DNA from 2 places in the Arthrobacter sp. FX8 genome. Region 2 is predicted to be linked to the other one. Evidence: riboswitches for the same ligand, from Rfam matches in the RefSeq annotation. Region 2 holds a riboswitch; the other holds the start of a gene.
The links. A riboswitch is a leader RNA that binds a small molecule or an ion and turns the genes downstream of it on or off. The one in region 2 is predicted to bind glycine.
Positions count from the first base shown of each region.

Region 1 (15,132 bases), 390 kb from region 2:
TCCATGGCGCCGGTCCAGAAGAAGTTGGCGTTGTTGTCGTCCGGGCTTCCGGCGAAAAGTTCGATGTTGAAGGGGCCCTTGCCGTCCACCTTCTTGCCGCTCGCGTCGACCAGGCCCAGGCCGGTCAGCAGCGAGGTGGCCTGCTGGACGCCCACGGTGTAGTTGTCGAACGTGGTGTAGTAGTCCACGTTCGGAGTGCCGTTGATAAGGCGGTCGTAGGCGATGACCTTGACGTTCTGCTCCTTGGCCTTGGCCAGGACGTCGGTCAGGGTGGTGCCGTCGATGGCAGCGATGATCAGGGCCTTGGCGCCCTTGGTCAGCATGTTTTCGATCTGCGAGACCTGCGTGGGGATGTCGTCGTTGGCGAACTGGAGGTCCGTCTTGTAGCCGAGGTCTTTCAGGGACTTCTCAACATTGGCGCCGTCGGCGATCCACCGTTCAGATGTCTGGGTTGGCATCGAGATGCCAACCAGCGAGTCGCTGGGCTTCGCTGCGCCGCTGGATTCGCTGGTTCCGCCACGGGAGCCGCAACCGGTGGCTCCCACGGTCAGGGCGAGGACAAGGGCCACCGCGCCCATGAGTTTTTTGATTCTCACCATAATCTCCTTCCGCGGCAGCATTGCCGCGAAGTGTTGTTGGGCCGGGAAGCAACGGTGCTCCCGGTCCTGGCCACATGGTTGATGTGTCGGTTCAATATAGACTGATTTGTGAACGCTAACAAGAGCCTTCTCCCGGAAACTCCGAAATCTTTCGATGGCATTGACTTCTTCTTTGTTAGCGTTCACACTTGCTGCAGCACTTAGCTCGACCCTGACCCTACAAAACCGGTAATGAGGCCGCTTGCCTCCCGGATGGAGGCAACCCCATGCCAGATGCGCTGTTCACTTCCAGCTCCGACCCCCGCCACGACCACTGCGTGGTCGGCGTGGACTTCGGGACCCTGTCCGGCCGCGCCGTGGTGGTGCGGGTCCGCGACGGCAAGGAGCTTGGGAGCGCCGTCCATGAATATCCCCATGCGGTGGTGACCGGCTCCCTGCCCGGTGACGTGGCGGGCGACGACGGCACGCGGCTTCCCGGCGAATGGGCGCTTCAGGTGCCCAACGACTACCGGGACGTCCTGCGCACCGCCGTTCCTGCCGCGGTGGCTGACGCGGGGATCGACCCGGCCGCCGTCGTCGGCATTGCCACCGACTTCACCGCCTGCACCATGGTGCCCGTGAAGGCCGATGGCACGCCGCTGAACGAATTGCCGGGCTATGCCAACCGCCCGCATGCCTACGTGAAGCTCTGGCGCCACCACGCCGCCCAGGGGCAGGCCGACCGGATCAACCGGCTGGCGGCCGAACGCGGCGAAGACTGGCTTCCCCGCTACGGCGGCCTGATTTCGTCCGAGTGGGAATTCGCCAAAGGCCTGCAGCTGCTGGAAGAGGACCCGGAGGCCTACGCCGAAATGGACCACTGGGTGGAGGCGGCCGACTGGATCGTCTGGCAGCTGTGCGGCCGCTACGTCCGCAACGCCTGCACCGCCGGCTACAAGGGCATCTACCAGGACGGGCGGTACCCCTCGGAGGATTTCCTGGCCGCCCTGAATCCGGACTTCAAGGACTTTGTCAGTTCCAAGCTGGAGCACACGATCGGGCGGCTGGGGGACGCCGCAGGGACCCTGACGGCGGAGGCTGCAGCCTGGACCGGGCTGCCGGAGGGCATCGCCGTGGCCGTGGGAAACGTTGACGCCCACGTCACTGCCCCTGCTGCCAAGGCCGTGGAATCCGGCCAGCTGGTGGCCATCATGGGCACCTCCACCTGCCATGTGATGAACGGCAGCGAACTGCGTGAAGTGCCGGGAATGTGCGGGGCAGTGGACGGCGGCATCGTGCCCGGCCTGTGGGGTTACGAGGCCGGTCAGTCCGGTGTGGGGGACATCTTCGGCTGGTTCACCAGGTACGGCGTCCCGCCCGAATACCATGAGGCTGCCAGGGACGCGGGGCTGGGAATCCACGAGTACCTCACCGGACTGGCGTCGCGGCAGGCCATCGGGGAGCACGGCCTGATCGCGCTCGACTGGCACTCGGGCAACCGCTCGGTGCTGGTGGACCACGAGCTGTCCGGCATCGTGGTGGGCCAGACCCTTGCCACCCGGCCCGAGGACACCTACCGTGCCCTGCTGGAAGCCACGGCCTTCGGAACCCGCACCATCGTGGACGCCTTCCGCGACGCCGGGGTTCCGGTCAGGGAATTCATCGTGGCCGGCGGCCTGCTCAAGAACAGGCTGCTGATGCAGATCTACGCGGACGCCACCGGCCTGCAGCTGTCCACCATCGGCTCGGAGCAGGGCCCGGCCCTGGGATCGGCCATCCACGCCGCCGTGGCCGCGGGTGAATACGCGGACATCCGGGAAGCCGCCGCCGCCATGGGCGCCGAACCCGGCGAGGTCTACACGCCGATCCCGGAAAACGTTGCCGCGTACGAGGAACTGTTCCAGGAATACAAGGCACTGCACGACTACTTTGGCCGCGGCAGCAACGACGTGATGCACCGGCTTAAGGCCATCCAGCGCAAAGCCGCCCGGGCCAGCCTGCCCGGCTCCGCCGCCGAACCTGCCGTGGGGGTCTCCGCATGAGCACCGACACCGGGATCCTGGAAACCATCGCCCGGGTCCGTGAGGAAGTGTGTGCGCTGCATGCCGAGCTGACCCGCTACGAACTGGTGGTGTGGACCGCAGGCAACGTTTCCGCCCGGGTGCCGGGCACCGACCTCATGGTTATCAAGCCCTCCGGGGTCGCCTACCAGGACCTGACCCCGGAACAGATGATCGTGACGGACCTGCACGGCATGCCCGTCAGGGGCACCAACGTCGGTGGCGGCGGGACCGTGGACTGGGGCAACCCGCCGCTGTCGCCGTCGTCGGACACCGCAGCGCACGCCTACGTGTACCGGCACATGCCGGAGGTGGGGGGCGTGGTGCACACCCACTCCACCTACGCCACTGCCTGGGCTGCCCGGGGGAGGCCATTCCGTGCGTGCTGACCATGATGGGCGATGAGTTCGGCGGCTCCATCCCGGTGGGCCCATTCGCGCTGATCGGGGACGACTCGATCGGCCACGGGATCGTGGAGACGCTGAAGAACTCCAATTCACCGGCGGTCCTGATGCAGAACCACGGCCCCTTCACCATCGGCAAGGACGCCCGCTCCGCGGTGAAGGCCGCCGTGATGTGCGAGGAAGTGGCCCGCACCGTCCACATCTCCCGCCAGCTGGGCGAACCGCTGCCCATCGACCAGGGCTCCATCGACTCCCTCTATGCCCGCTACCAGAACGTCTACGGCCAATAAACAACACGGGCCAGTAATCCACGGCGCCGCCACACAACTTCCCAGGAGAATCCATGAGCACCGCAGCAAGCACCTCCCTCGACGGCTACGAGGTCTGGTTCCTCACCGGCAGCCAGCACCTGTACGGGGAGGAGGTCCTCAAGCAGGTGGCCGCCCAGTCGCAGGAGATCGCCAACCAGCTCAACGCCAATTCCGCCGTCCCGGTCAAGATCGTCTGGAAGCCGGTCCTCACCGATTCGGATGCCATCCGGCGCACCGCCCTGGAGGCGAACGCGGATGATTCCGTGATCGGTGTGACCGCCTGGATGCACACGTTCAGCCCTGCCAAGATGTGGATCTCCGGCCTGGACCTGCTGCGTAAGCCCCTGCTGCACCTGCACACCCAGGCCAACCGGGACCTGCCGTGGGCGGACATCGACTTCGACTTCATGAACCTGAACCAGGCCGCGCACGGCGACCGCGAGTTCGGGTACATCCAGTCCCGCCTGGGCATCGCCCGGAAGACCGTCGTCGGGCATGTCTCCAACCCCGAGGTGGCACGCCAGGTGGGCTCCTGGCAGCGCGCCGCCGCCGGCTGGGCCGCCGTCCGCACCCTTAAGCTGACACGCTTCGGGGACAACATGCGCAACGTCGCCGTCACCGAAGGCGACAAGACCGAGGCGGAGCTGCGCTTCGGCGTCGCCGTGAACACCTGGTCCGTCAACGAGCTCGCGGACGCCGTGCACGGCGCGGCGGAGGCCGACGTCGACGCACTGGTGGCGGAATATACGGACCTTTACGACGTGGTGCCGGAGCTCCGCGCAGGCGCGGCCAGGCATGAATCGCTGCGGTACGGCGCCCGGATCGAGCTGGGCCTGCGCAGCTTCCTGGAGGGCAACGGCTCCGCCGCGTTCACCACCTCCTTCGAGGACCTGGGCGCCCTGCGGCAGCTTCCCGGCCTTGCGGTCCAGCGGCTCATGGCCGCCGGGTACGGCTTTGGCGCCGAAGGCGACTGGAAGACCGCCATCCTGGTGCGCGCCGCGAAGGTGATGGGCGCGGGCCTGCCCGGCGGTGCCTCCCTGATGGAGGACTACACGTACCACCTGGAGCCCGGGTCCGAGAAGATCCTGGGCGCCCACATGCTGGAAGTTTGCCCCTCCCTCACGGCGTCGAAGCCGCGCCTGGAAATCCACCCGCTGGGCATCGGCGGCAAGGAAGACCCGGTCCGCCTGGTGTTCGACGCCGATGCCTCCCCGGGCGTCGTCGTCGCCCTGTCCGACATGCGGGACCGTTTCCGCCTGGTGGCCAACGCCGTCGACGTCGTTCCCCTGGACCAGCCGCTGCCAAACCTGCCCGTGGCCCGCGCCCTGTGGGAGCCCAAGCCGGACTTCGCAACCTCCGCAGCAGCCTGGCTCACAGCCGGCGCAGCCCACCACACCGTGCTCTCCACCCAGGTGGGCATGGACGTGTTCGAAGACTTCGCCGAGATCGCCAAAACCGAACTGCTGACCATTGACCACGACACCACCATCCGGCAGTTCAAGAAGGACCTGAACTGGAACGCCGCCTACTACAAGCTGGCAGGCGGGATCTGATCCAATGGCACGGCTGAGCTCCCGGCGCCCGCCACGGACAACAAACCCGTGACGCACGGCAAACCACGCCGGCTGCCGAGGCTTGAGGACGTGGCGGAGCTGGCCGGGGTCTCACACCAGACCGTGTCACGGGTGGTCAACAACCACCCCAACGTGAGCCCGGGGACGCGGGAAAAAGTGGAAGCGGTGATAGCCCGGCTCGGCTACCGCCGCAACACCGCAGCCCGGAGCCTGGTCACCCGGCGCTCGCAGACCATAGGGGTCCTGGGCAGCGAGCTCTCCCAGTACGGTCCTGCCAATACATTGCTGGGCGTGGAACGCGCTGCGAGGGACGCCGGATATTTCGTCAGCGTCGCCGCGTTGCGGGAGGTCAGCCGGGACGCGATCCTGGACGCCGTCAGGCACTTCCTGGACCAGTCGGTGGACGGCATCGTGGTGATCGTTCCGCACCTTGAGACGCTGGCCGCCCTGGCGGAACTTCCCATCGGGGTCCCGGTGGTGGCCGTTGGACCCGAGGGGAATGACACTGTTGGCGGCGTCAGGGTGGACCAGCGCCGCGGGGCCGAACTCGCCGTGCGGCACCTCATTGGGCAGGGGCACGTCAGGATCGGGCACGTCGCGGGCCCGCAGGACTGGATCGATGCCGTGGCGCGTGCCGACGGCTGGCGGTCCACCCTTGCCTCCGCAGGACTCGAGGCGGACCTGATCATCGAAGGTGACTGGAGCGCCGGCAGCGGCTACGCCATCGGCCGGCGGATCGCGGCCACCCGCCGGGCCACCGCCCTCTTCGTGGGCAACGACCAGATGGCCCTGGGAGTCCTGCGCGCCCTGACCGAGGCCGGCATCAAAGTGCCGCAGGACGTGTCCGTGGTGGGCTTCGACGACCAGCCCGAGGCCGGCTATTTCAGTCCGCCGCTGACGGTGGTCCGGCAGGATTTCGAGGAACTGGGCCGGCGGTGCATGCAGATGATGTTGACGGCGTTCAGCGGCGCGGAAGGACCCCGGACACTTGTCGTGGAGCCGGAACTCGTCCTGCGCAGCAGCACGGCACCGCCCGCCTAAGAACCCGCCTGCCGAATCCGGCCGGAGATCCTGCCGGCAGCTGATTTAATCCGGGGAGACCGGCGCGAAACGTGGCCACAACAATCGCTGCGTAGTTTTCAGTGCATGACGGCTACCCTGCTCATCCGGCTCCGCGACTGGCTGCTGGACACCTTCACCTACGAATCCGAGTCCAGTGCCGCCGGCGCCATGGCCGACGCCACCCGGTGGGGCTGGCTTCCGGCCTTGAGCGGAGTGTCCCTCGGTGCCGACCAGGCCCGGTCCGGGCATGCAGGAACAGCCGGCGGAAGCGGCAGAATGTCTGCTTAGCCACACTATTGCGACGGTAGCGCGATAATGCCCTAAACTGCTGCACTGAGGTGCCTGAAATGGCGCTGCGCAGCAACGAAAGTGAACACGCTATGGCTACCGATTACGATGCTCCACGCAAGCAGGAAGAAGAGTCGCCGGCCGACTCTCTCGAGGCCCTCCAGGCGTCACGGGGCGGCAACGCGCAGACCGCGGTTATCGATGTCGACGAGAACGACACCGCTGAAGGCATCGACCTGCCCGGCGCCGATCTGTCCAATGAGGAACTGACCGTCATTGTGGTTCCCGAGCAGTCCGATGAGTTCACCTGCTCGTCGTGCTTCCTGGTCCGGCACCGCTCCCAGGTTGCCCGTGAAAAGGACGGCCTGAAGTACTGCCGCGACTGCGAAGGCTGAGTGTCTTCCTGATTTTTGCCGGCGCCGGCCACCTCCCCGAGGTGGCCGGCGCTGCTTTGTCCCCGGACGCCGTCGTTATCAAAATGCCCCCTCGTTTCCCGGTCCGGACACTCCTACGCTGGAAGCATCCAATGGTCTTTAGTCGTGGATGGCACTGCTATGAAGAAGTTCCTCACCTGGCTCGCGGCAATCCTGTTGGCTTCCGGGCTGGGAATCGTGGTCCAGGCGCCCGCCTCGGCGGCGCCCTACTGCGGCCTCACATGGGGCTCCCTTGCGAAGACCGGGCAGGATACGGGGACCGCATCGGTCACCAATGTCCGGACCGGGCAGCACTACTGCTTCGACCGGCTGGTGGTGGACCTCAACGGGCCCGCCGTGTCCTACACGGTGCAGTATGTGCCGCGGATTGAGCAGGAAGGCTCCGGGGCCGTCATCCCGGTACGGGGCGGCGCGCGCCTGCATATCAGCATCAAGGCGCCGTCCTACGACCAGAACGGCAACCCCACCTACAACCCGGCGGACAAGGCTGAACTCAGCAACGTGGCCGGCTACCAGACGTTCCGCCAGGTGGTTTCGGCCGGAAGCTTCGAGGGGTACACAAGCCTCGGTCTGGGCGTCCGGGCCCGCCTGCCGTTCCGGGTCTTCACCCTGGCCGGTCCCGGCCCGGGCTCGCGCCTGGTGATCGACGTGGCGCACTACTGGTGAAAACGAAAAAGGTGCCGTGCCCCTGATGGGGGCACGGCACCTTTTCGTTCAGGCAGCGTTGTGGCGGCCTCCAGCGATCTATTCCGGCACTACCAGCGCGGGGGTGTCCCGCTTGAGGGTTTCGCCGCGGAAGAAGCCGGGGTGCGTGCGGGACATGACCAGCATGACGACGGCGCCCAGGGCCAGGATGCCGATGCCCAGGATGAACACCAGGCCCACGCCGAAGACCTCGGAACCACTGCCGAACTCCGGCGCCAGGCTGTCCACGGCGGTCTGGACGAACACCACGAACAGGCCCACGCCGCCCACCACCGGGCATACCAGCCGCAGCAGGAAGTGGCGGGTGCTGTTGAACAGGCTGTGGCGGAAGTACCAGGTGCAGGCCAGCGCGGTGAGGCCGTAGTAGAAGCAGATCATCAGACCCAGGGCCAGGATGGTGTCATTCAGGACGTTTTCGCTGACCACGTGCATCACCGCGTAGAACCCGGCGGACAGGATGCCGGCGGCGATGGTGGCGTAGCCCGGCGTCGCGAACTTCCTGCTGATCCGGCTGAACGGTTCAGGCAGGGCGCCGTAGTGCGCCATGGCCAGCAGGCTTCGGGACGGCGACATGAACGTGGACTGGAGGGAGGCCGCGGAACTGGACAGCACGGCGAGGGACATCAGGATGGCGAAGGGGCCCATGATGGGGGAGGCCAGGGCCGTGAAGATGTTCTCTTGGTTGTCGGCGTTGTTCAGGCCGTTGCCGGTGTCCCCGACGCCGGCGAACATCATGGTGGCGATGCTGACCAGGAGGTAGATGGCCAGGACGATGACGGCGGTCAGGGTGCCGGCCAGTCCGGCCGTCTTCTGGCCGTTCGCTGTTTCCTCGTTGACCGTTAGGCACACATCCCAGCCCCAGTACACGAAGATCGACAGCGAGATGCCGGCGGCAATCTGGCCGAACGTCTCGATCTTCGTGACGTCGAACCAGTCCCAGCTGAACGGGATGGCCGTTTCGGACGTGGACCAGTTGGCGAAGGCCATGGCGACGAACAGGCCCAGGACCAGAAGCTGGAAGCCCACCAGGCCGTACTGCACCACCTTGGTGGTGTGCAGCCCGCGGTAGCTGACCCAAACAGCCAGCGCCACGAACACGAAGCAGGTCAGGACGTTCAACGCTTTGTTGCCGGCCAGGTCTGCCAGTTCCGGTGAGCCGGTGAGCTGGGACAGGAAGAGGTAGAAGAAGTCGACGGCGACGCCGGCCAGGTTGGACAGCACGATGATGTTGGCGGCCAGCAGGCCCCAGCCGCCCATCCAGCCGACCCAGGGGCCGAAGGCCTTGGTCACCCAGGTGAAGGTTGTGCCGCTGTCCGGGGAGTCGGCATTGAGCTCCCGGTAGGCGAGCGAGACCAGGATCATGGGGATGAACCCGATCAGGAAGATGACTGGCAACTGGAGTCCGGCTTCATTGACGGTGGGTCCGAGTGCGCTGGTGAGGGTGTAGGCGGGGGCGATGGTTGAAATGCCCAGGACGACGACGGCGAGGAGCCCGAGCTGCCCGCCCTTGAGGCCTTTGGCGCTGACGCCGTCCGCGGACGGGGCGTGGGCGTGCGGACCGGGTTTGGCCGTACTGGTGCGGATTGTCTCTGTCATGGCACCACTTTCTGGAAGGCTGTGAGACGGAGGTCACTATATGAATGGCGTTCATTTAGTATGGGGGTGCCGGACCTGTGATGCAAGACGCAATATGAATCACATTCGTTTATGACTTCCTTTCCAAATTAGTAAGCTCACTGAGAAATTGCCGAAAGCCCTGCCGCCGCTAGGTGCTCGGCTGGTAGCGTCGGCCGTATTGGACCACTTGAGGAGGACGCATGAAAGCTTCACCGACACTGACCAACAATCTGCAGGCTGTCCTGGCCGACCTGATCGAACTGCACGTCCAGGGCAAGCAGGCGCACTGGAACATCGTGGGCACCAACTTCCGCGACCTGCACCTGCAGCTTGATGAGATCGTCGACGCTGCCCGCCAGTTCGCCGACGACACAGCCGAACGAATGCGCGCCCTGCATGCACTCCCGGACGGCCGCAGCTCCACCGTTGCCGAAACCACCAGCCTGGCCCAGTTCCCTGAGGGGCTGATCAGCACTACGGATGCCATCGAGCGGATCGTTGCCGCCATGGAAGCCGCCGTGGGCACCATGCGCAAAGTCCATGACGAGGTGGACGAGGAGGATCCCACCTCCGCGGACCTCCTGCACGAGTTCATTGCCCGGCTGGAGCAGTTTGCCTGGATGGTGCAGGCTGAAAACATGAAGCCGACCGCCAAGGTCACAGCCGCCGACTCCAAGTAGCCGGCAGCCACCCGCCTGGACCCTTTGGGCGCCTGGTATCGGAATTGATCCGGTACCAGGCGCCCTTTTTGTTTCGCTTGGTCAGGCCGCTTTCGGCACCTTCCGCAGCACGACGGCGGCGAGGACTGCCGCCGTCGCCATCAGTACCAGCCCAATTGCCGCAGTGATGTGCACGCCGGAATCAAACGCTGACGCCGCAGCGTCCCGGACGGTGTCCGATAGGGAAGCGGGCAGCAGGTTTGCTGCTTCCACTGCGCCGGCAAGTGTTTCCCTCGCGCTGTGCAGGGAGGAGCCGGGCAGCATGCCGTCAAGGCCTGCGGGCAGCCGCAGGTTCTGCTGGTAGGACGCCGTCAGGATGGAGCCCAGTACCGCCGTGCCCAGCAGCGACCCCACCTCGTAGCCGGTCTCGGAGATTGCCGCGGCAGCGCCTGACTTCTCCGGCGGCGCGGACCCGAGGATGAGGTCGTTGGAGATGGTTTCGGCCGTACCCACGCCCAGTGCAAGGACCAGCAGGGCTGCCAGCAGCAGCGAGGGGCCGCCGTCGTGATTCCCGAATGCCACCATGGTGTAGCCGGTGGCACTGAACGCCAACCCCGCAGCCACCACGTATCCCGGGCGGACCTTGCGGACCAGCGGCACCACCACCAGGCCGGCCACCACCGTGGCGGCCAGTGCCGGGATCATGGCAACGCCGGCTGCGGACGGCGTCATTCCCTCGAGGAGTTGGAGGTGCTGGGCGAGGAACAGGATGAAGCCGTTGAAGGAGAACAAGGCAAGGATGTTGGCGCTGATGGCCATGCTGAACACCCTGTTCCGGAACAGGGACATGTCCAGCAGGGGTGCGCCAGCCGCTGCTGCCGCTGCACGAACACCGCCCCCATGGCCAGGCCGAAAGCGATGGCGCCCAGACCTGCCGCCCCTGGACCTTCGGTGGCAACTGCCTTGATCCCGTAGACAACGGGCACCATGACCAGCATGGAGAGCAGGATGCTGGGGATGTCCACCTTGCCGGGTGCCGGATCCTTCGATTCCGGGATGAGGGCCGGTCCAAACGCCAGCAGGGGGAGCATGAGGGGGACCGCCACCAGGAAGACGGCACCCCACCAGAAGTGCTCCACCAGCCAGCCGCCGAAGATCGGACCCAGGGCCGCGCCGCCGGAGAATCCGGCGGCCCAGATGGCGACGGCCAGCCTGCGGCGATTGGGCTCGGGGAAAATGTTGCGGATCAGCGACAAGGTGGACGGCATCAGCATGGCGCCGAAGAATCCCAGGGCGGCGCGGCCGGCGATGAGCCATTCCGGCGCGGGCGCAAAAGCCGTCGCAACGGACAGCGCGGCAAAGCCGATGCTGCCAAGGATGAGCAGCCTCCGCCGCCCAATCCGGTCGCCGAGGCTTCCCATTGATACCAGCAGCCCGGCCAGCACCAGGGGGTAGGCGTCAACGATCCACAGCAGCTGCACGCCCGTGGGTTCCAGGGCCCGGGCGATGGCCGGCAGCGCGAACGTCAGTGCGGTGTTGTCCACCGCCACCAGCAGCACGGGAAACATCAGGAGCCCCAGCGCCAGCCAGTCGCGCCACGGAGGACGCACGGAAGTGCTGCTTGCCTGCCCGGTTGCCGAACTCTCGATGGAAGTGGTCATGAGATAACTATACCGTCCGGACGGTATAGTTTAAAAATGCGATGGTTTTCCTCATTCCTGCACGGGGGAGGGCATGATGGAGGGCATGCCCCGAAAGCCTGTTGCCCGTGACGCGGTCCTTGACGCCTTCGAGTCCCTGCTGATTGAAGTGGGTGAGCGGGCGGCCACCCTCGATGCCGTGGCTCGCAAGGCCGGCGTATCCAAAGGCGGCCTCCTCTACCACTTTCCCAACAAGGAAGCCCTGATTGCCGTGTTGCTTGACCGCCTGGAGGGCCTGGCGAGCGAGGATGCCGATGCCATGGCGTCGGCAGCTGAAGGCGCCGCGGCCTACTTCATCCGTTCCTCGGTCTGGGCGGATACCCCTTTGGACCGTGCCATCGTGGCCGCCACCCGGCTTGCAGAGGTGGCCCACGAGGAGACGCGGCGCCGCTTCGCGGCCATCCAGCAGCGCTGGCTGGACGAAATTGCTGCGGATGTGGGACCTGGGCTGGCCAAGGCAGTCCTCTATATGGGGGACGGCCTGTACTTCAACGCCATGCTGTCCGTGGCCCCTGCGCCGGCTGGGGGAGCGGCCGCTGACGTGGAGGAACTCCTGGCCGCGCTGGAACGGCTCCGCAGGTAGCTCCGTCATTTGCCGGGAGGGGTTGCCGCGTAGGACAATAGAAAGTTGTGAGGGCTGTCACCGGCCTTCATGATCCAACAAATGAATAGCCTTTGATCTGCGGCGGGAGAGTTCTGCCGGAAGTACAGGCAGGCGCCGTAGGAGCAAATCCTCCCCAGGAATCTCGCAGGCCCCCGTACCGCCGCGGCGAGGCACCTCTGGAAAGCAGCAGGCAGTCTTATTCTCTTTTGGAGAGGTAGGGACTGTTGTGCTCACCGACGGTGCAAGCGGGTCCTGCCCAGGCAGGGAACGCGGAAACTCTCAGGTCCAATACAGAGCGGGGAGGAACCCGAATAGCTGTGGCGTACCCTTCGCCGCCTGAGTAAATGGAGTTCCTTCGTGTCGGTTACCCCAGCCTCCACCACTTTCGTAGACCGCCATATCGGCGCGCGCCGCCAGGCCGACGTCGACACCATGCTCAAAGCCGTAGGCTACGACTCGGTCGATTCCCTTGTGGACACCGCGGTTCCCAAGGTCATCCGCCAGGACACCGCCCTTCGCCTGCAGGACGCCCTCAGTGAGGTTGAAGTCCTCACGGAACTGCGGAAGCTTGCCGCCAAGAACAAGACGGCGGTGCAGCTGATCGGCCAGGGCTACTACGACACCGTGACTCCACCGGTGATCCGCCGCAACATCCTGGAATCCCCGGCCTGGTACACCGCCTACACGCCCTACCAGCCGGAGATTTCCCAGGGCCGGCTTGAGGCGCTGCTGAACTTCCAGACCATGGTGCAGGACCTTGTGGGCCTGCCCATCGCCAACGCTTCGCTGCTGGATGAAGCAACGGCCGTGGCCGAGGCCGTGCTGCTGATGCGCCGCGCCAACAAGACCAAGCCCGCGGCAGACGGCAAGACCGTCCTGGACATCGACGTGCTGCCGCAGACCATCGCCATCGTGCTGGGGCGTGCGGAGGCGCTCGGCTTCGAGGTGGAGGTCGCCGACCTGTCCAAGGGCCTGCCCGAGGGCGACATCAACGGGATCGTGCTGCAGCAGCCCGGCGCTTCCGGCCGCGTGTGGGACCAGTCCGCGGTGATCTCTGCAGCGAAGGACCGGGGCGCGCTGGTCACCGTGGCTGCGGACCTGCTGGCCCTGACACTGATCACACCTCCGGGCGAGCAGGGCGCGGACATTGCCGTCGGCTCAGCCCAGCGTTTTGGCGTGCCGCTGTTCTTCGGCGGCCCCCATGCCGCCTACATGGCTGTCCGCAAAGGCCTGGAGCGTTCCTTGCCTGGCCGCCTGGTTGGGGTGTCAAAGGACGACGCCGGCACGCCTGCCTACCGGTTGGCCCTGCAGACCCGCGAGCAGCACATCCGCCGCGAGAAGGCCACGTCCAACATCTGCACCGCCCAGGCGCTGCTGGCCATCGTTGCGTCCATGTACGCCGTTTACCACGGCCCCGACGGACTGAAGGCGATTGCCCAAACGGCGCACCGCCACGCCCGTAGCCTGGCGGCCTCGCTTGCGGCCGCCGGCGTCGAGGTGCTGCACACGAGCTTCTTCGACACCCTTACGGTCCGGGTCCCCGGACGGGCTGCTGGCATCATCGCCGACGCCGAGGCGCGGGGCATCAACCTGCGCAGCGTCGACGCCGACACCGTAGGCATCGCCCTCGATGAAACCACGACGGCGGCCATCGTCGCCCAGGTTGCCGACGTCTTTGGCGCCACGGTTGCCGAGGTCCAGGGCGAGGGCCAGGGCTTTGGGCTGGAGGCCGCCGGCGAGCGTTCCTCCGACTACCTGCAGCACCCGGTCTTCAACACGCACCGGTCTGAAACCCAGCTGCTGCGTTACATCCGCAAGCTCTCGGACCGCGACCTGGCGCTGGACCGCACCATGATCCCGCTGGGTTCATGCACGATGAAGCTGAACGCCACGGCCGAGATGGAAGCCATTTCCTGGCCGGAGTTCGCCTCGATCCACCCGTTCGCCCCGGACTCCCAGACCGAAGGCTGGCGCGAACTCATCGCCGGCCTGGAAGCGGACCTGACCACGATCACCGGGTATGACCAGGTGTCCATCCAGCCCAACGCGGGCTCGCAGGGCGAACTCGCCGGGTTGCTCGCGATCCGCGGCTACCACCATTCCCGGGGCGAGCAGCAGCGCAACGTGTGCCTGATCCCGGCCTCGGCGCACGGCACCAACGCCGCCTCCGCCGTGCTCGCGGGCATGAAGGTGGTCGTCGTGGCCACGGCTGCCGACGGCACCATCGACCACGACGACCTGACGGCCAAGATCGAGGCCAACAAGGACGTCCTGTCCTGCATCATGATCACCTACCCCTCCACCCACGGTGTCTACGATGGGGATGTCCGCGAAGTCTGTGACGCTGTGCACGCCGCGGGCGGCCAGGTCTACATCGACGGCGCCAACCTCAACGCCCTGGTAGGGCTGGCCCAGCCGGGCCAGTTCGGCGGGGACGTGTCCCACCTGAACCTGCACAAGACCTTCTGCATCCCGCACGGCGGCGGGGGACCCGGCGTCGGGCCCGTTGCCGCCAAGGCGCACCTGGCACCGTTCATGCCGGGCGACGCGAACAAGGCGGCGCACGAAGCCGGGCACGGTGTGGCGATCTCGGCGTCCCGGTTCGGTTCGGCCGGCGTGCTGCCGATTTCCTGGGCCTACGTGAAGCTGATGGGCGGTGAGGGCCTGACCGAGGCCACCAAGTCCGCGCTGCTGGCGGCCAACTACGTCGCGTCCCGCCTGAACGAATACTTCCCGGTCCTCTACACCGGTGAAGGCGGGCTGGTGGCGCACGAGTGCATCCTGGACCTGCGCGAACTCACGGCGAAGACGGGAGTCACGGCCGAGGACGTGGCCAAGCGGCTGATCGACTTCGGTTTCCACGCCCCCACCCTGTCCTTCCCGGTGGCGGGCACGCTGATGGTGGAGCCCACCGAGTCCGAGGACCTGGCGGAGATCGACCGCTTCATCGAGGCCATGATCAGCATCCGCAAGGAAATCGACCAGGTGGCCAATGGCGACTTTGCCGTGGCGGACTCACCGCTGCGCCGCGCACCGCACACGGCGGCCGCCGTCGTCAGCTCTGACTGGGACCGCGCCTACCCCCGCGAGCAGGCGGCCTTCCCTGCCCACCACAAGCAGGACAAGTACTTCCCGC
Region 1 is NZ_CP113505.1:130,767-145,898, forward strand. It holds gene chvE (multiple monosaccharide ABC transporter substrate-binding protein) at 1-599, opposite strand, end outside; gene araB (ribulokinase) at 866-2,620, shown strand; partial or broken gene OUO20_RS00565 (L-ribulose-5-phosphate 4-epimerase) at 2,617-3,332, shown strand; gene araA (L-arabinose isomerase) at 3,386-4,906, shown strand; gene OUO20_RS00575 (LacI family DNA-binding transcriptional regulator) at 4,955-5,968, shown strand; gene OUO20_RS00580 (hypothetical protein) at 6,074-6,277, shown strand; gene OUO20_RS00585 (DUF4193 domain-containing protein) at 6,370-6,672, shown strand; gene OUO20_RS00590 (AMIN-like domain-containing (lipo)protein) at 6,832-7,377, shown strand; gene OUO20_RS00595 (APC family permease) at 7,456-9,012, opposite strand; gene OUO20_RS00600 (Dps family protein) at 9,234-9,713, shown strand; partial or broken gene OUO20_RS00605 (MFS transporter) at 9,795-11,353, opposite strand; gene OUO20_RS00610 (TetR/AcrR family transcriptional regulator) at 11,439-11,975, shown strand; glycine riboswitch at 12,069-12,166, shown strand; glycine riboswitch at 12,193-12,300, shown strand; gene gcvP (aminomethyl-transferring glycine dehydrogenase) at 12,354-15,132, shown strand, end outside.
Region 1: it holds a riboswitch for glycine, as region 2 does, so the genes downstream of both, gcvP (aminomethyl-transferring glycine dehydrogenase) here and cycA (D-serine/D-alanine/glycine transporter) in region 2, are expected to answer to the same signal.

Region 2 (15,132 bases):
CGGGCGGCCTCCCGGACAGCCTTGGCGATGGTTTCGGCATGCTCTCCAAGTCCGCGGTCCGGCAGCCCGAGGAATGCCCAGCGGTCCGCCAGGCCCAGTGCGGCCAGGGCCGCTGAGAATTCAGCCAGCCGGGTGTGGGCCAGCTGTTCCGGGGAGGTGGTGGGCGAATCCGGGTGTGACCCCTCCCCTGCCGTGCACAGCAGGACGTCCACCTCGGCTCCCAGCGCCGCCAGGGACGCCATCAGCCCACCGGCCCCCAGTGTCTCGTCATCCGGATGCGCCGCCAGGACCACGAAGCGCATGCCGGCCAGTTCGGCGGGGTCAAGCGGCAGCTCGGGTGCTGCGTCCAGGCCGCTCACGGCCCAGGCGGCCTCGCCGGTTCCCTGGTCAGCGTGCGAAAAGGTCACCACGGGCAGTCCCCCTTGAGCGCAAGCCGGCCCAATTGGGCATCATCCCGTGCCCCGTGATGCTGCCGGACGTAGAGTGCCAGGTCGGCCATCCTCTTGGCGTACGGCCCGTCAAAGGCAAGCGGACCTGGACCCCGGTTGGAAGCCACCAGGGAAAGGACGCGTTCGACGGCGGCCGCAACAGTTCCGCGGACCCGCTGCGCTTCGCTCCACGCGCTGTGGTTGCCGGCGGAGCCGAGGGTGCCGGCATCGATGCCCGCTGCGGTCCGGGCAAGATACTGCAGGGCAGCCGAGAGCGTGCGGTCCACCTCTCCGAGCGCCGCAAGTGCCACCTGGTCGGGCTCCCGCCCCGCTTCGGCCCCTGCCAGCAAGCCGTTGCGGAAGTCCCGTGCCACGCCCACTGCTCCCCCCAGCCAGCAGGCAGCCACGCCTATCCCGCCCCAGGCGAAGCCAGGCCGGCTGTGGTACCAGCCGGTACCACCCAGGGGGCTCGCCGGGACCTGGTCGAAGTGAACTGTTCCGCTGGGGATTTCCTGGAGCCCGCGCGCGATCCACTCCGGTTCCTCACATGCCACGCCGGGATGGCGAAGATTGACCGCGAAGGCCGCCCTGCCGCCGTCGTCCGTGTGGGCGGTGACCACCGCGCAGTCCAGGGCCGCGGCGAGGGAACACCACGGCTTGGACCCGCTGAGGGTGGTGCCGGCACCTGCGGAATGCGCTTCGAGCCGGGCACCCGGCGCCTCTGCGGCGAAGACGCCCCATGCGGCATCCCTGCTCCCGTCCGGAAGCGGGTGTCCGGGCTCAGCTGCGTGGGCAGCCTGGGCAAGAATGGCGACGGCGTCGAGGTGCGGCTCAAGCACCCGGGCCGCGGCCACATCGGTGGCAGCCACGGAAGCCAGGAGCTCCCACAACACGGCGGTCCGCCCCTCACCGGGCTGCGGCCACGTCCGCCCGGCCTCGACGGCAAGGGCCAGCAGGGCAGGGACGTCACCCGTTGCGGCGCCGACGGATTCGACCAGCGGAACCCATGGCGAAAAATCTGCGGGCGTGGAGTCCAGGAGTACAGGAGCAGGTGCCGCGTGCAAAAGCCCTCCCTCTACGATGCCCGGCACTGCGCCGGACGCATCTCCACAGCTTACTTACTGTTTTTGCGGGAGGATGCGCGCCAGCGCGAACCCGTCCCACCCCTTGGAACCCACCGTCTGGATGACAGTGGCGTCCAGGCGCGGGTGGTTGCCGAGCAGCCGGAGTGCGTCGATGATTCCTGGCGCGTTCACCGGGTCCATGTCCGGGTCCAGGACGGCCCCTTCCCAGATCGTGTTGTCCAGGACCACCACCGCACCCGGCCTGCCCAGCTTGACGGCCCAGTCGAGGTAGCGGCTGTTGTTTTGCTTATCGGCGTCGATGAAGATGAAGTCGAACGGCTCCCTGTCCTCTTCCTCGAGGGCAGCCAGGGTTTCCAGCGCGGGGCCCAGCCGGATTTCCACCCTTTCACCCAGGCCGGCGGCGTCGATGTTGGCCCACGCCACTTCTGCATGCTGCGGCAGGTATTCGCAGGTGACGAGCTTGCCGTGGTGGGGAAGGCCGCGGCCCATCCAGATGGTGCTGTAACCCGCCAGGGTCCCGATCTCCAGGATGCGGTGGGCGCCGGACAACTGGACCAGGAGCTTCAGGAGCTTCCCGGCGTTTGGCGCCACCTCAATGGCCGGCATGCCGGCGTCAGCCGCAGTGCGGATGGCCTGCTGGACCGCCTCGTCCGGATGCACCACGGTGCGGGACAGGAACTCCTCGGTGGCAATCCATTCCGGCCGGGGTTTGTGCTCGAACATGGGCACAGTTTGGCACGCGGCGTTCCGACGGTCCAGACACTTTAGCCGGGCCCACGCCAGCCCCGGCGCGGAGGCTCAGGACAGGCTTAGGACTCCTGGGCCAGGGCGTTTTCGAGGCGGTCCACCTTTGCCGTCAACTCGCCGCTGTAACCGGGCCTGATGTCGGCCTTGATCACCAGTGAGACGCGGCTGCCGTAGCGTCCGACCGCCTCGGTGGCGCGCTTTACGACGTCGAACACTTCATCCCACTCACCCTCAATGGTGGTGAACATGGAATCGGTCTGGTTGGGCAGCCCGGATTCCCGGACGATCTTCACGGCGGCTGCAACGGCGTCGTGCACGGACGCATCGTTTGGCCGGGAACCTTCGCTGGGAACGCCTGACGGAGCAACAGAAAATGCAAGCAACATGCCTCCAAGTTTCGCACGCGGTCCCCGGACTGCCGCAGGCCCAAACGCGGGAGCGCGCCGTCACATAAGCTCCTACCCCGGAGTAACCATGGTGGCCGAAGACTCCGTTGCTACCCTTTTGGGCATGAGCCTCGCAGTCGCCCGTAAGCCCCTCCGCGCAGACGCAGCGCGGAACGTGGACAAAATCATCACGGCGGCGCGCCAGTGCTTCCGGGAGTTCGGCCCGGAAGTACCGCTCCAAACCATCGCATCCACCGCGGGCGTTGGCCCCGCAACCCTGTTCCGCAACTTCGCGGACAAGGAAGAACTGGTCCTGGCGGCACTGAACCGGCAGCTCCGGCTTACCGTGGATCCCGTCATGGACGGCGCCCTGGCCGATATCGATGCCGCTGCCGGGCTGCTGCGCGTGCTCGAGGCCCTGATGGCTGCGGCAAGCGACGACGCCAACCTGCTGTGCGCTGTGGCGGGCCGGCGCGAACTCCTCACCGGCATTACCGGGTCCCTCATGGAGTCGATCAGCATCCTTTTGGTGCGCGGGCAAGGCCAGGGAAGCCTGCGCACGGACATCACCATGACGGACATGTTCCGGCTGCTGGCCATGCTGATCGGCGTAGTGGACACCATGGAGCCGGGTTCCGATGCATGGCGCCGTCCGCTGGCACTGGTCGAGGACGCCATCCGTACGGTCCGCCCGCCACGCCCGCTTCCCGTGCTGGTGCCCGTCCCTGCTGCCGCAGTACCCGGCATCCCCGGGGGCACCATTGTCGGCACACAACACGTGCAATAAACTCAGAGCGGGGTTAGGCAGCCAGCCTCGAATAGTCCGAGATGGAGCGACCCATGGAACTTTTCCTGCGTATCCACCCTGCAACCGCCGCGCTGCGATGACCAGATCAAAACTCTTCCACTACCTCACTGACGCCCGCGGGCCGGAAGAAGTCCTCCCTGCGCTGACAACCGCGGAACTCGTCGAATTGCTTGACGCCCTGTACCAAAACCTTGATACCCCCGAGCCCGAGTTCGGCGCGCAGGTGTGGTACGAGATGGGCGTGGAAGAAAGCTGCCGCAGGTCCGTCTCGCCCGACGGCGCAGCCCACGGCGTGGCGTAGCTACCGCTGTATCGAGCCCCTGACAGCCGGCCGGCGCTGCCCGGCTGTCAGGAGTGTTTCCCCGGTATCGGGAGCGTTCCGTCAGGGATTTTCCCCGTTTTCTCCAGTGCCGGTTTCTCCGCCTTGGGTGCCGGGCCGGGGCTGTTCTGATGGCTGTCCTGGCTCAGGATGCCCGTGTGACTGGGGTTCGTGGTCATGGTGCTCATGGAACTCGTTGGGGATGTGGTGCTTCGCCTCCATCAGGTGCTGCTGGAGTTTCTCCTCGGCATCCCGGCGCCGCCGTGCAGTGTCCCGTAATTCACGCGTTGCCTCGGAGCCGCGGGGGTCCAGGTAGGCGGGCCGCAGCTTGCCGGTTTGCTCAGCGGCAGGAATTCCAGTGCTGCGCGCTTCCCCAGCCTTCCCTTCGGTGTCCTCTGTGCCCTGGCCGTCCTGCGGCTTATCAGGCCGTGACTGTTCGTCCATCTCGATTCCTCCTTTGGTGGCCGCCTGGTGTGGGCTGCATCTCCTCCAGTCCACCACACCTGGCCCCGCGATGCTGGCCCGCTAGGCGTTGCCCGCGTCTGCCCGCTTGCGGAGTTCCTGACGCACCAGGGCCTGCAGCGCTGGAACGGACGACGACGGGTCCAGGTCGAATGCCTCCCGGAGCCTTTGGGCGAGAATTTCCAGGTCCTCTTCCGGCACGTCCGAAAGGCGGGAAAAGCGCCTGAAGAAGCGTTTGGCTGGGAGGCCCGCCCGCCGTCGGGCGTCCTTGTGGCGGGGTCTGCCCGCCAAGCCGCCTGCGGGATACAGCTGATTTTCCATGGTCGCCGTTCGTAGGAATGCCATGGCCAACTGCATAAGCCGATTTCATAGTACAGCCGCCGCCGGGCCGGGCAAGTGACCCGCATCACTAATTTATGCAGACGCCTGCCAAACTAGCTCCAGCCCAATGCCCTCAGCAGGGCAGCGGTACCGGCCCCGGCGATGACCACCACCAGGAAGGGTGCGCGGAACGACAGCGCGAGTGCGGCCGCGGCAAGCGCCCCCAGCCTGGCGTCAGCCGCGAGTCCCTGGCCCGACACGACGGCGTTCACCACGGTAAGGGAGGCCAGCAGGCCGATGGTCATGGTGCCCGCAACCCGGGATGTGCGCGGGTCCTCGAGGAACCTGGCGGGCACGAAGTAGCCCACGATCTTCCAGGCGTACGCCAGCGCGCAGGCAAGAAGCAGCCAGATCCACAGGCTCATGCGCCTGCCCCCGGATCCGTGCCTTCGCTCCCCTGCGCACCCGGATACGGGCGGCTTGCGTCCTGCTGCCGGCCAGGGTGATGGTCACGGTGTCCGCCATAGGGCTCGACGTCCGGCTCAAGGCCCTCGTCGCGCCGGCCGTGGCTGAACCAGCCCACCAGCGCGGCCACCAGGGCGGCCACCAGGATGGGCACCCCCGCCGGCACAAAAGGAACGGCGACAACGGTGGCCACCGCACACACCACCGCGATGGCAATGGGTTCGCGGCCCTTGCCGCGGCCAGAGCAACGCCAGGAAGGCGGCCACCGCGGCGCCGTCGAGCCCCCATTGCTTGGGATCGCCCAGTCCGCTCCCGGCGAGCGCGCCCACGGCGGTGAAGAGGTTCCACAGCACGTAGACGCCGATCCCTGCAGTCCAGAATCCCCGCCGCTGCTCGGCCGGGTCCGTCTGGCCCGTGCTGGTGGCCGTTGATTCGTCGATGGTCAGCTGCGCGCCGACAAACTTACGCCAGCCGGTGGGCCGCAGCAGTGCGTTCAACTGCATGCCGTAGATGCCGTTGCGCATGCCCAACAGCGTTGCTGCGCTCATTGCGGCGATGCCCGAACCTCCACCTGCCACCACACCAATAAACGCGAACTGCGAACCACCGCTGAAGAGGAGCAGGCTCAGGGCCATGGTCTGCCACAGGTTGAGCCCGGAGGTCACTGCGAGCGCTCCGAAGGACACCCCGTAAAGGCCGGTGGCGATGCTGATGGAAATCCCCACCCTGACCGCCGGCGAGGCCAGGAGTTTCACACCCAGCCTCCAGGTTTGCGTGCCTTTTGGATGGGCTTCCGGAGGCTCCAGGCCCAGAGGATCAACGGTGCCTGGAGCGGCAACCGCACGGTGTGGATCTTCCGCCGGCGGGGCGTACCCTGCGGACCGTAAGCCTTCGCCAGTGCGTCAGCGTGTCCCGCCAGGAATGCGGTAAACATCGCTGTGAGGGCGGTGGCGGTCAGCTTCCGGGTGGGCGGGAGGAGGATTCCGACGGCGGCGGCCAGCTCCAGCAGTCCGCTCACGGCGATCCACTCATCCCGGGACAGGACGGCCAGGGGATGGTTGGGCACAGGATGGTTGGGCACCACAGTGTGGGCCGCACCGGGTTCCGGATCCGGTTCCGCGTCCCGGCGGCAGAGGTAGTCCGGAACGACGTCGCTGTAGAAGCCGGGATCCCTGAAGTGCTTGCCCGCACTGGCCAGCAGGAGGGCTCCCATGGCAGCCGCGGACAGGGTCTGAACGGCGGGGCCCTGAAGGGAAAAGTTCGGTACGGACAAGCCCCTGACTGCAGGACCGGACCAGGGAAGAGGCATGGAACCACTCAATCACAGCCACGGTGGCCGCCAGAAACCGGCCTGTGAGGCAAGGTCCCTCAATTCCAGGCGGGCGGAGAGCTTCCATACGGGGGCGGCGGGGACAGGTAGTCCACCGGCCGGCCCGCGTCCAGCAACGGTGGACCGACGTAGCGGAGCTGCCCGTAGGTGCTGTCCATGGAGTTGTGGCGGGGTCCGGGTAGCTCTGCCGGGCCGTCAGTGACCCCTGGTTCGGTGTCCCCTGCTTCGGTGCCCATTGGAAGGGAAAACAGTTCCTCGGCGGTGCGGGCAAGGGACAGGTGCGCACAGGCACCCATCCCAGCCGCCCGGCGTCGGTCCAGGAGGCGGACGGCCGCCGCAGCCACCCCGTATCCTGTGGCATGGTCCAGCGCCTGGACAGGCAGGGCACCCGGGCGCCACCCGCCGTCGTCATTGTCCTTCCCGTACACGTGCGCGATTCCGCAGGCGGCCTGGACAATGCTGTCAAAACCGCGCATACCGCTCCATGGCCCGGCGCTCCCCCAGCTGTTGAGGGTGACCACCACCAGCCCAGGGTGCGAGGCCAGCAGTTCCCGCGGGTTGAGCCCGAAACGGTCCAGGGCGCCGTGCCGGTAACCCGTGACCACGACGTCGGCGCGGGCCAGGAGCTGCTGGAGGCTGTGCTGGTTCTGCGGAAGCCCCAGATCGGCTTCCGCGCTGCGCTTGCCGAACGCGGTGTCCACGAACTGGTCTTCGATTTCCGGGAAGGCTGGCGGGTCGATCCGCAGGACGTCGGCTCCCAATGCTGCAAGCAGGCGGGTGGCCACCGGCCCTGCAATCACCCGGGTCAGGTCCAGGACCCGCAGCCCCTCCAGCGGCGGTTTGTGGCCGCCACCGATGCCCTCGCCGCCTGCCGTAGTAGCCGCCGCGGCAAAGTCCTGCAGTCCCAGACAGGCCGTGGTGCCGTCGGCATGCTCCACGGCAATCCAGGGTCCGGATCCCGCCGCCCGGCCCATGCCGGACGCAAGCCATTCGTCACGCGTCCTCACGGCCGCAGCGATCCCGCCGTGGCCCTGGATGGCGGCCTCAGCCTCAAGCGCCGCCATGGATCGAAGAGCCTGTTCCGCCCCTTCCGCGGAGGCGGCCCCCAGGGCGCGCAGCAGCCGCTGTTCGTGGTGCGGGTAGTTGGCGTGGAGCCGGATCCAGCCATCGCGGGTCTGCCGGAAGCCCGACAGGGGCGCGAAGCCCTGTGGCTTGCGTCCGGCAATCCGCAGGTGGCCGAAGGAATCGAAGGCAGCCGCGGTAAGCGCCGGCGTAGTGCTGAACCGGCCGGGCGTGCGCGCATACAGGTTCAGCGCTTCCGCCGCGGCTCCCACCGAGTACAGTGCCAGGCCTTCGACGTCGAGGGCGCCGGCCCACCAGCGTCGGGGCGAATACGGGAGCGGATTGACGTGGTGCGCGTCCACGTCCGCCCTACTTTCCCTGCGGAGAGGCTGCGTGGAGCTGGTCCAGGACGCGGGCCGGCACGTTGGTGGTGATCTCGTGGATGCCCAGCTCCTGGCAAAGTGCCACATCCTCCGGGGAGTCCACGGTCCACACCCGGAAGCGCCGCCCGGAGTCCAGCCATCGGCGGATTGTGGCCGGGCGCTCCCTGACGTAGTCGATGCCGGGGCCGGCCATTCCTACTTCCCGGTCGTCCAGGATCCGTTCACCCTCCAGCTGGGTGGCCTTCATGAGGTTGGCGACGGCGCTCCCCGTAATGAGGCCCAGGCCCAGCCCGCCGCGGATCTCATGGATGGTGAGGTCGTCCACCAGTTGGCAGATGTATTGCGGCGGGACGGACTGGAGCAGGTGGCGGACCGAGTCCGGGCTGAAGCTCATGAAGGTCACGGCCACGTTGTCCACGGTGGAGCTTTGCGGGTCCCAGCCCTCGCTGCGGAGCACCTCCAGCACGCGGTCCTCCAGTTTGAGCTGGTAGGGACTGGGATGCTTGAGCTCGATGGCGAGTTTCACCGGGCGGCCCGCCCCGCGGAGGATGTCCAGCAGCTCCGGGAGGGTCAGCAGCTGTTCCGAACGTGCTCCATACTCTTCGGGAATGCGGACCCCCTTCCAGGATGAGAAGTCCAGCTGGTGCAGCTCACGCAGGGTCCGTTCAGCCACCGGCCCGGTCCCGTCCGACGTCCGGTCCAGGTTGGCGTCATGGAGCAGGACCAGGTGCTGGTCCACGGTGAGGTGGACATCGCACTCCACCCCGTCGGCCCCGTCAGCCAATGCCTGCAGGTAGGCGGCCCGGGTGTGTTCGGCGTATGCGCCGCTGGAACCACGATGGGCAAAGACCAGCGGCCGCTGCGGCACTGACTCGTCAATTGTCATGGACACACGGTAGCCGACCGGCCCCCGCCTTCGGGGCTAGGCTTGGCACATGCAGGTGAACTCTGAGGCAACTACTGGGCCAACCACGCAGGATCCCCCGCCGAGGCCGCACAGCAGGTGCGCCCTGGCACTATGGCGGCAGGCGCCGTCGTAAGCCGCCAGCCCGGTGCCGGCGACGCCGAGAAAGCGGCAGCGCTGCGGAAGATGAAGCTGCTGGCGCTGAGCCTGCTGATCGCCATGGCCGTGATTTTTGTCTTTGCGTTCGCGCTGCAGAAGGACTACCCGTGGCTGCAGTATGTGCGCGCGGCGGCCGAGGGCGGAATGGTGGGCGCGCTGGCCGACTGGTTCGCCGTGACGGCCCTGTTCAAGTACCCCATGGGCATCAAGATTCCCCACACCGCCATCATTCCCCGCCGGAAGGACCAGATCGGGGCCTCGCTGGGCGAGTTCGTGGAGACCAATTTCCTCTCCGAGCAGGTGGTCCAGGAGAAGCTGGCCAGCGTCAACATCGCGCGCCGGGCCGGCGTTTGGCTGGCTGGCCCTGGTGGTGCCGAACGCGTGGCCAAGGAGGGAGCTGCCGTTATCCGCGGCGCCTTCAAGGTTTTGAATGACGACGACGTCCAGGCCGTCATCGAGGGCATGGTGCGCAAGCATCTGCTCACCCCGCCGTGGGGACCTCCCGTGGGCAGGCTGGCGGAGCGCATCTTCCATGACGGGCACCATCACACGCTGGTGGACCTGCTGGTGGACCGCGCGGCGGACTGGGTGGATGACAACCACGAAACCGTCACCCGCCTGGTGTCCGACCGCTCCCCCACGTGGGTTCCGCAGTTCGTGGACGGACTGGTGGGCGACAAGGTCTATATCGAGATCCTGAAGTTCGTCCGTGCCGTCCAGGCTGACCCCCGCCACCAGGTGCGGCAGTCAATCGACAAGTACCTCAACGACCTGGCACAGGACCTGCAGCATGACCCCGCGATGATTGCGCGCGCGGAAGACATCAAGGCGCAGGTCCTGGGCGACCCCGAAGTGCGCGAACTGGCCTCGCGGACCTGGGGAACGGTCAAGAACGCGCTGCTGGGCGCCGTGGATGATCCGGACAGCGAACTCACCATCAAGTTCAAGGCTGCGGTGCGCGATTTTGGGTCACGGCTCGTGGACGACCCCGAACTGGCCGGGAAGGTCAACGCATGGATCGGTGACGCCGCCGGGTACCTGGTCCGCACCTACCGTTCGGACATCGCAGGCGTTATTACGGACACCGTGGCGCGGTGGGATGCCGAGGAAACCTCGCAGAAGATCGAGCTCCAGGTGGGTAAGGACCTGCAGTTCATCCGCATCAACGGCACCGTGGTGGGGTCCCTGGCCGGGCTGGGGATTTTCACGGTGGCGCAGCTGGTCTTTGGGTAGTTTTCCGCTGCTGTAGGTCCCGGGTGGACTTGGCGCTGCGCATCTTCCTTTTCGCTCGGGATATTTGGGGTGCGAAAAGGAATGTGCGTGTCGATAAGGCGTACGACGGCGGCACGGAGGGCTGGAGTGACGCTGGAATTGTTGGAAAGAAGTCGGCCCGCCGTACGGCTGCAGGCTCCTACGCGAAGGACTCCAACCCGACGCCTGCATCCTGAAGTCCTGCCCTGATCCGGGCCGCCATTTCTACGGCGTCAGGGGTCCCGCCGTGAATGCACAGGGAGTCGGGCCGTACCGCAATTACGGATCCGTCCACGGCAACCACTTCGCCTTGCGTGGCCAGGCGGACGGCCCGTTCGACCACCGCATCGACGTCGTACAGGACGGCATCGTCCTCGGAGAGCGGCACCAGGCTGCCGTCGGCGAGGTAGGCACGGTCGGCGAAAGCCTCAACGAACACCGGGTGCCCGGCTTCCTTGGCCTGCTTCAGCAGCTCCGAGCCCGGGAAGCCCAGGAACGGAAGGCCTGGATCGTAGGCGTTGACCGCAGCCACTACGGCGGAGGCCTGCTCGGCGTCATGGATCGTGGTGTCGTACAGCGCTCCATGCGCCTTCACATAGTCCACGGAGGCGCCCACGGCATGCGCAACCCCGTCGAGCGCGCCCAGCTGGTACAGCACGTCCCCGAAGAGCTCGTCGAAGCTCATGCCAAGCATGCGGCGCCCGTAGCCGGCCAGGTCCCGGTAGCCCAGGTGCGCACCGACGGTGACATCAAGTTCGTACGCGGCCCTGCAGCTGTCGAGCATGGTGACGGGATCCCCCGCGTGGAGGCCACAGGCTACGTTGGCGCTGGTTGCCAGCTGGAGCATCGCCGGATCGCCTCCCGCGGTCCAGGAGCCGAATGATTGGCCTACGTCAGCGTTGAGATCCAATGATGTTGCCTTCCAGCGTCAGGTTGTCCGGCCCGGCAGCGGAAGTCAGCTCCCCGGGAATGGTGTCCGGCATCGGCCCGAACGCCTCCCGGGCATTCTTGGCCACCGCACGGCCCATCACGAGGTTACCGGCTCCGCCGACAACGGCCCCTATGCCGAACGGGAGGGCCCGCCCGAACAAGGCAGTCCCTTGGCGCTTGAGCAGGTTCTTGAGGAAGGCATGCTGGATCCTCTTCCGGACGCTGCCGAAACCCGGCACCACCATGGATTTGGACAGCGCGTTGCCCCAGGTGTTGGTGGCGCCGCCGGATGCCTGGCCGCTGAGCGTGCCCAGCAGGGCGGTGCCCTCCTCGCCGAGCATGATGGCCATGACCATGGTGCCGGCCTTTTCCGGGTTGGTCAGACGGATGCCGTGCAGTTCAGCCAGCGATGTTGCGTACAGGGCTGTGGCTTCCAGGAAGCCAACGGTGGCGGCTGCGGAAAGTCCCAGCGACGCCACGGTTCCAACGCCGGGGACGACGGCGGTGGCACCCACCAGGGCTCCCCCTCCGGCAACAGCCCGCAGGTAGTCGCGCTCTGCAATGTCCGCCAGCTGCGCGGCCGTCGCCCGCGGATGCCTCTTCTGGAGCCTGCGGATGTAGCCAACCACCAGGGGCCGCTGGATCTGCACTGCTTTCAGGAGCATGTTGTGGACGCCGGGCTTGGGCTTGCCCTCGGCGTCAAACATTGCGTTGTGGGCGGTTTCCTGTGCGATGCGTACTGCGGGGTTGCTGCGCCGGGCCATGGTCACCTTCATTCAAATCGACCTGCAGCGGCTAGGCTGCCGTGCCTTTCCATCCTATGTGGATAGACACTAAGCATGCTTAACTTCCGGGCCGTGGCTTCGTCCGGCGGGCTGCGGCGGCAGGATGCGGTACCTGCACCTCACCGCCGCCGCTGCAACCCGCCGTCGGACGTTACTTCCCGGCCTGCTGGACCTCGCGCCCCGCCGCCCCGGCGTCCTGGCCACCGCTGCGCGCGGCAGTGGCCTGGTCTGCCTGAAGCTCGGCACGGAAGACCTCGAAGCGGGCCAGGTGGGCGGGACGGCGCCGCAGGATGGCCCAAGCCACGCCCAGGATGACGAACCAGATGGGGGTTACCAGCAGTGCAACGAGAGTGTCGGGCTGGGTGGTCAGGGCCCAAAGGACGAAGGCGAAGAATGCGTACACCACCCACACGGCGGGAATGCCACCGGGCATCTTGAACTTCGACGCCGCATGCAGGTGCGGCCGGCGGCGCCGGAAGGAGATGTAGCTGGCGAGGATGATCGACCAGACGAAGACGAAGCAGACCGCAGACACGGTGGTCACCATTTCAAAGGCCATGCCAACATCCTGGCCGGCATACATGAGTACGACGCCGGACAGCAGCAGGACGCAGGACAGGAACAGCGCGTTGCTGGGCACCTTCCTCGTGGAGAGCCGGCTGAAGATACCGGGGGCGTCGCCTTCCTGGGCCAGGCCGAAGACCATGCGGGACGTGGAGTAGATGCCGGAGTTCGCGGAGGACATCGCCGAAGTCAGGACCACCAGGTTCACCACCGTGGCCGCGGCGCCGAGGCCGGCCAGGGAGAACATCCCGATAAAGGGGCTGTGGCCGGCGGCGAACTGGGTCCACGGGGTGACCGCCATCAGGATGACCAGCGCACCGACATAGAAGAGCAGCACGCGGACGGGGATGGCGTTGATGGCCTTGGGCAGCGTGCGCTCGGGGTTCTTGGCCTCGGCGGCGGTGGTTCCCACCAGTTCGATGCCTACGAAGGCGAAGACTGCGATCTGGAATCCGGCCACGAAGCCCATGAACTCATTGGGGAAGAACCCGCCATGGCTCCACAGGTTGGTGAAGCTTGCGGTGCCCGCGTCGCTCTGGAAACCGGTGAAGATCATGAAGAGTCCCACGATGATCAGGGCTGCGATGGCGACGATCTTGATGAGGGCGAACCAGAACTCGGTCTCGCCGAACGCCTTGACGGTGGCGAGGTTCAGCAGGAGCAGGATGCCCACCGTGGCCAGGCCCGGGATCCAAAGTGGCAGCGCCGGCCAAAGTTCCTTTGAGTACCCTGCGATGGCGATGACGTCGGCGATTCCGGTGATCACCCAGCAGAACCAGTACGTCCAGCCGGTGAAGAATCCGGCCCACGGCCCCAGGAGATCGGCGGCGAAATCACTGAAGGACTTGTAGTTCAGGTTGCTGAGCAGCAGTTCACCCATGGCCCGCATGACGAAGAAAAGCATGAAGCCGATGATCATGTATACGAAGATCACGGATGGGCCGGCCGCGGAGATGGTCTTGCCGGAACCCATGAACAGGCCTGTGCCGATCGCGCCGCCGATGGCGATGAGCTGGATATGCCGGTTGGTGAGCTGCCGCTCCAGGTGGGGAGGCTCGCTGCGGGCTGCCGTGGCAGCGCCCGGGGTGCGGGCTGGTTCGCCGTTGGACGTGGGGGGATGAATCGCCATGAGGAACTCCATCGATAAAGCGGCTTTTGGGTGCCGCAAAAGATTTGGTTCCTCCCCGCTCTGTAGTGGACCTGAGAGTTTCCGCAGCAAAAGCCGCTTGCACCGCCGGTGAGCCAGGGTCATGCCCGGCTGCTTTCCAGAGTTGCCTGTCCGCGGCGGTACGTGGGCCTGAGAGTTTCCTGGGGAGGGTTTGCTCCTACGGCGCCTGCTGGATGTACCCGGCAGGGCTCTCCCGCCGCAGGTCGAAGGCGTATTCAGTTGGAAGCCGCAGGCTTTTTGGGCCACGGCCGGTCATGCAATGGGACAGGCGCCGACTGGTGGGCTGCTCCGGATACGCTGAGCCAGCCACCGGCGGCGCCAATCCCGGGGTTCAGTGTGGTGTCCGTCACGATCGAATGTCAAACCCCTCCCGACACAAGCGGGGAAGAACGGCGTCACGTGCCCCTCGAGCCCCGCACGGAAGCCGCCCGATTTGCCACGGACGGGTCTATCCCGGTACCTTGTGAGCCGAATCACCCACATTTGAATAAGCCTTTCGAGCTGTGACGGGAGAGTCCTCCCGGCGAAACACCGGTCAGGCGCCGTAGGAGCAAATCCTCCCCAGGAATCTCTCAGGCCCCCGTACCGTCACGGCGAGGCGACTCTGGAAAGCAATCAGGCTTCTGCCTGGTTCACCGACGGTGCAAGCGGTCCCCTGCCAACAGCAGGCAACGCGGAATCTCTCAGGTCCAATACAGAGCGGGGAGGAACCCATCCCACGCCGTGCCACCTTCGGCCGGCCAGATCTGGAGTTCCTCATGACGATTCATTCGCATCCAACATCGTTTGTTGACCGCCATATCGGCGCGCGCCGCCAGGCCGACATCGACACCATGCTCAAGGCCATCGGCTACGACAGCCTGGATGGCCTGGTTGACGTGGCCGTCCCCGCGCCCATCCGCCAGGAAACTGCGCTCAAGCTGACCGACGCCCTCAGCGAGGTTGAAGTCCTCACGGAACTGCGGAAGCTTGCCGCCAAGAACAAGACGGCAGTCCAGATGATCGGCCAGGGCTACTACGACACCGTGACTCCGCCGGTGATCCGCCGCAACATCCTGGAATCCCCGGCCTGGTACACCGCCTACACGCCCTACCAGCCGGAGATTTCCCAGGGCCGGCTTGAGGCGCTGCTGAACTTCCAGACCATGGTGCAGGACCTGACGGCGCTCCCGGTAGCCAACGCTTCCTTGCTGGACGAGGCAACGGCGGTGGCCGAGGCCGTGCTGCTGATGCGCCGCGCCAACAAGTCCAAGGCAGCGAAGGACGGCAAGACGGTGCTCGACGCCGACTGCCTCCCCCAGACCATCGCCATCGTGCTGGGGCGGGCGGAGGCGCTCGGCTTCGAGGTGGAGGTCGCCGACCTGTCCAAGGGCCTGCCCGACGGCGACATCAACGGCGTCGTGCTGCAGCAGCCCGGGGTCTCCGGCCGCGTGTGGGACCAGTCCGCCGTGATCGCCGCTGCCAAGGACCGGGGCGCGCTGGTCACCGTGGCTGCGGACCTGCTGGCCCTGACACTGATCACACCTCCGGGCGAGCAGGGCGCGGACATTGCCGTCGGCTCCACCCAGCGTTTTG
Region 2 is NZ_CP113505.1:4,290,328-4,305,459, reverse strand. It holds gene OUO20_RS20240 (bifunctional PIG-L family deacetylase/class I SAM-dependent methyltransferase) at 1-410, opposite strand, end outside; gene OUO20_RS20235 (hypothetical protein) at 404-1,492, opposite strand; gene OUO20_RS20230 (O-methyltransferase) at 1,547-2,236, opposite strand; gene OUO20_RS20225 (thiamine-binding protein) at 2,323-2,646, opposite strand; gene OUO20_RS20220 (TetR/AcrR family transcriptional regulator) at 2,771-3,433, shown strand; gene OUO20_RS20215 (hypothetical protein) at 3,531-3,755, shown strand; gene OUO20_RS20210 (hypothetical protein) at 3,837-4,217, opposite strand; gene OUO20_RS20205 (hypothetical protein) at 4,299-4,436, opposite strand; gene OUO20_RS20200 (AzlD domain-containing protein) at 4,670-4,981, opposite strand; partial or broken gene OUO20_RS20195 (AzlC family ABC transporter permease) at 4,978-5,776, opposite strand; gene OUO20_RS20190 (DoxX family protein) at 5,773-6,330, opposite strand; gene OUO20_RS20185 (CoA transferase) at 6,390-7,775, opposite strand; gene OUO20_RS20180 (glycerophosphodiester phosphodiesterase) at 7,783-8,682, opposite strand; gene OUO20_RS20175 (DUF445 domain-containing protein) at 8,815-10,092, shown strand; gene OUO20_RS20170 (LamB/YcsF family protein) at 10,271-11,020, opposite strand; gene OUO20_RS20165 (hypothetical protein) at 11,004-11,804, opposite strand; gene cycA (D-serine/D-alanine/glycine transporter) at 11,977-13,518, opposite strand; glycine riboswitch at 13,569-13,664, opposite strand; glycine riboswitch at 13,665-13,763, opposite strand; glycine riboswitch at 14,055-14,155, shown strand; gene gcvP (aminomethyl-transferring glycine dehydrogenase) at 14,316-15,132, shown strand, end outside.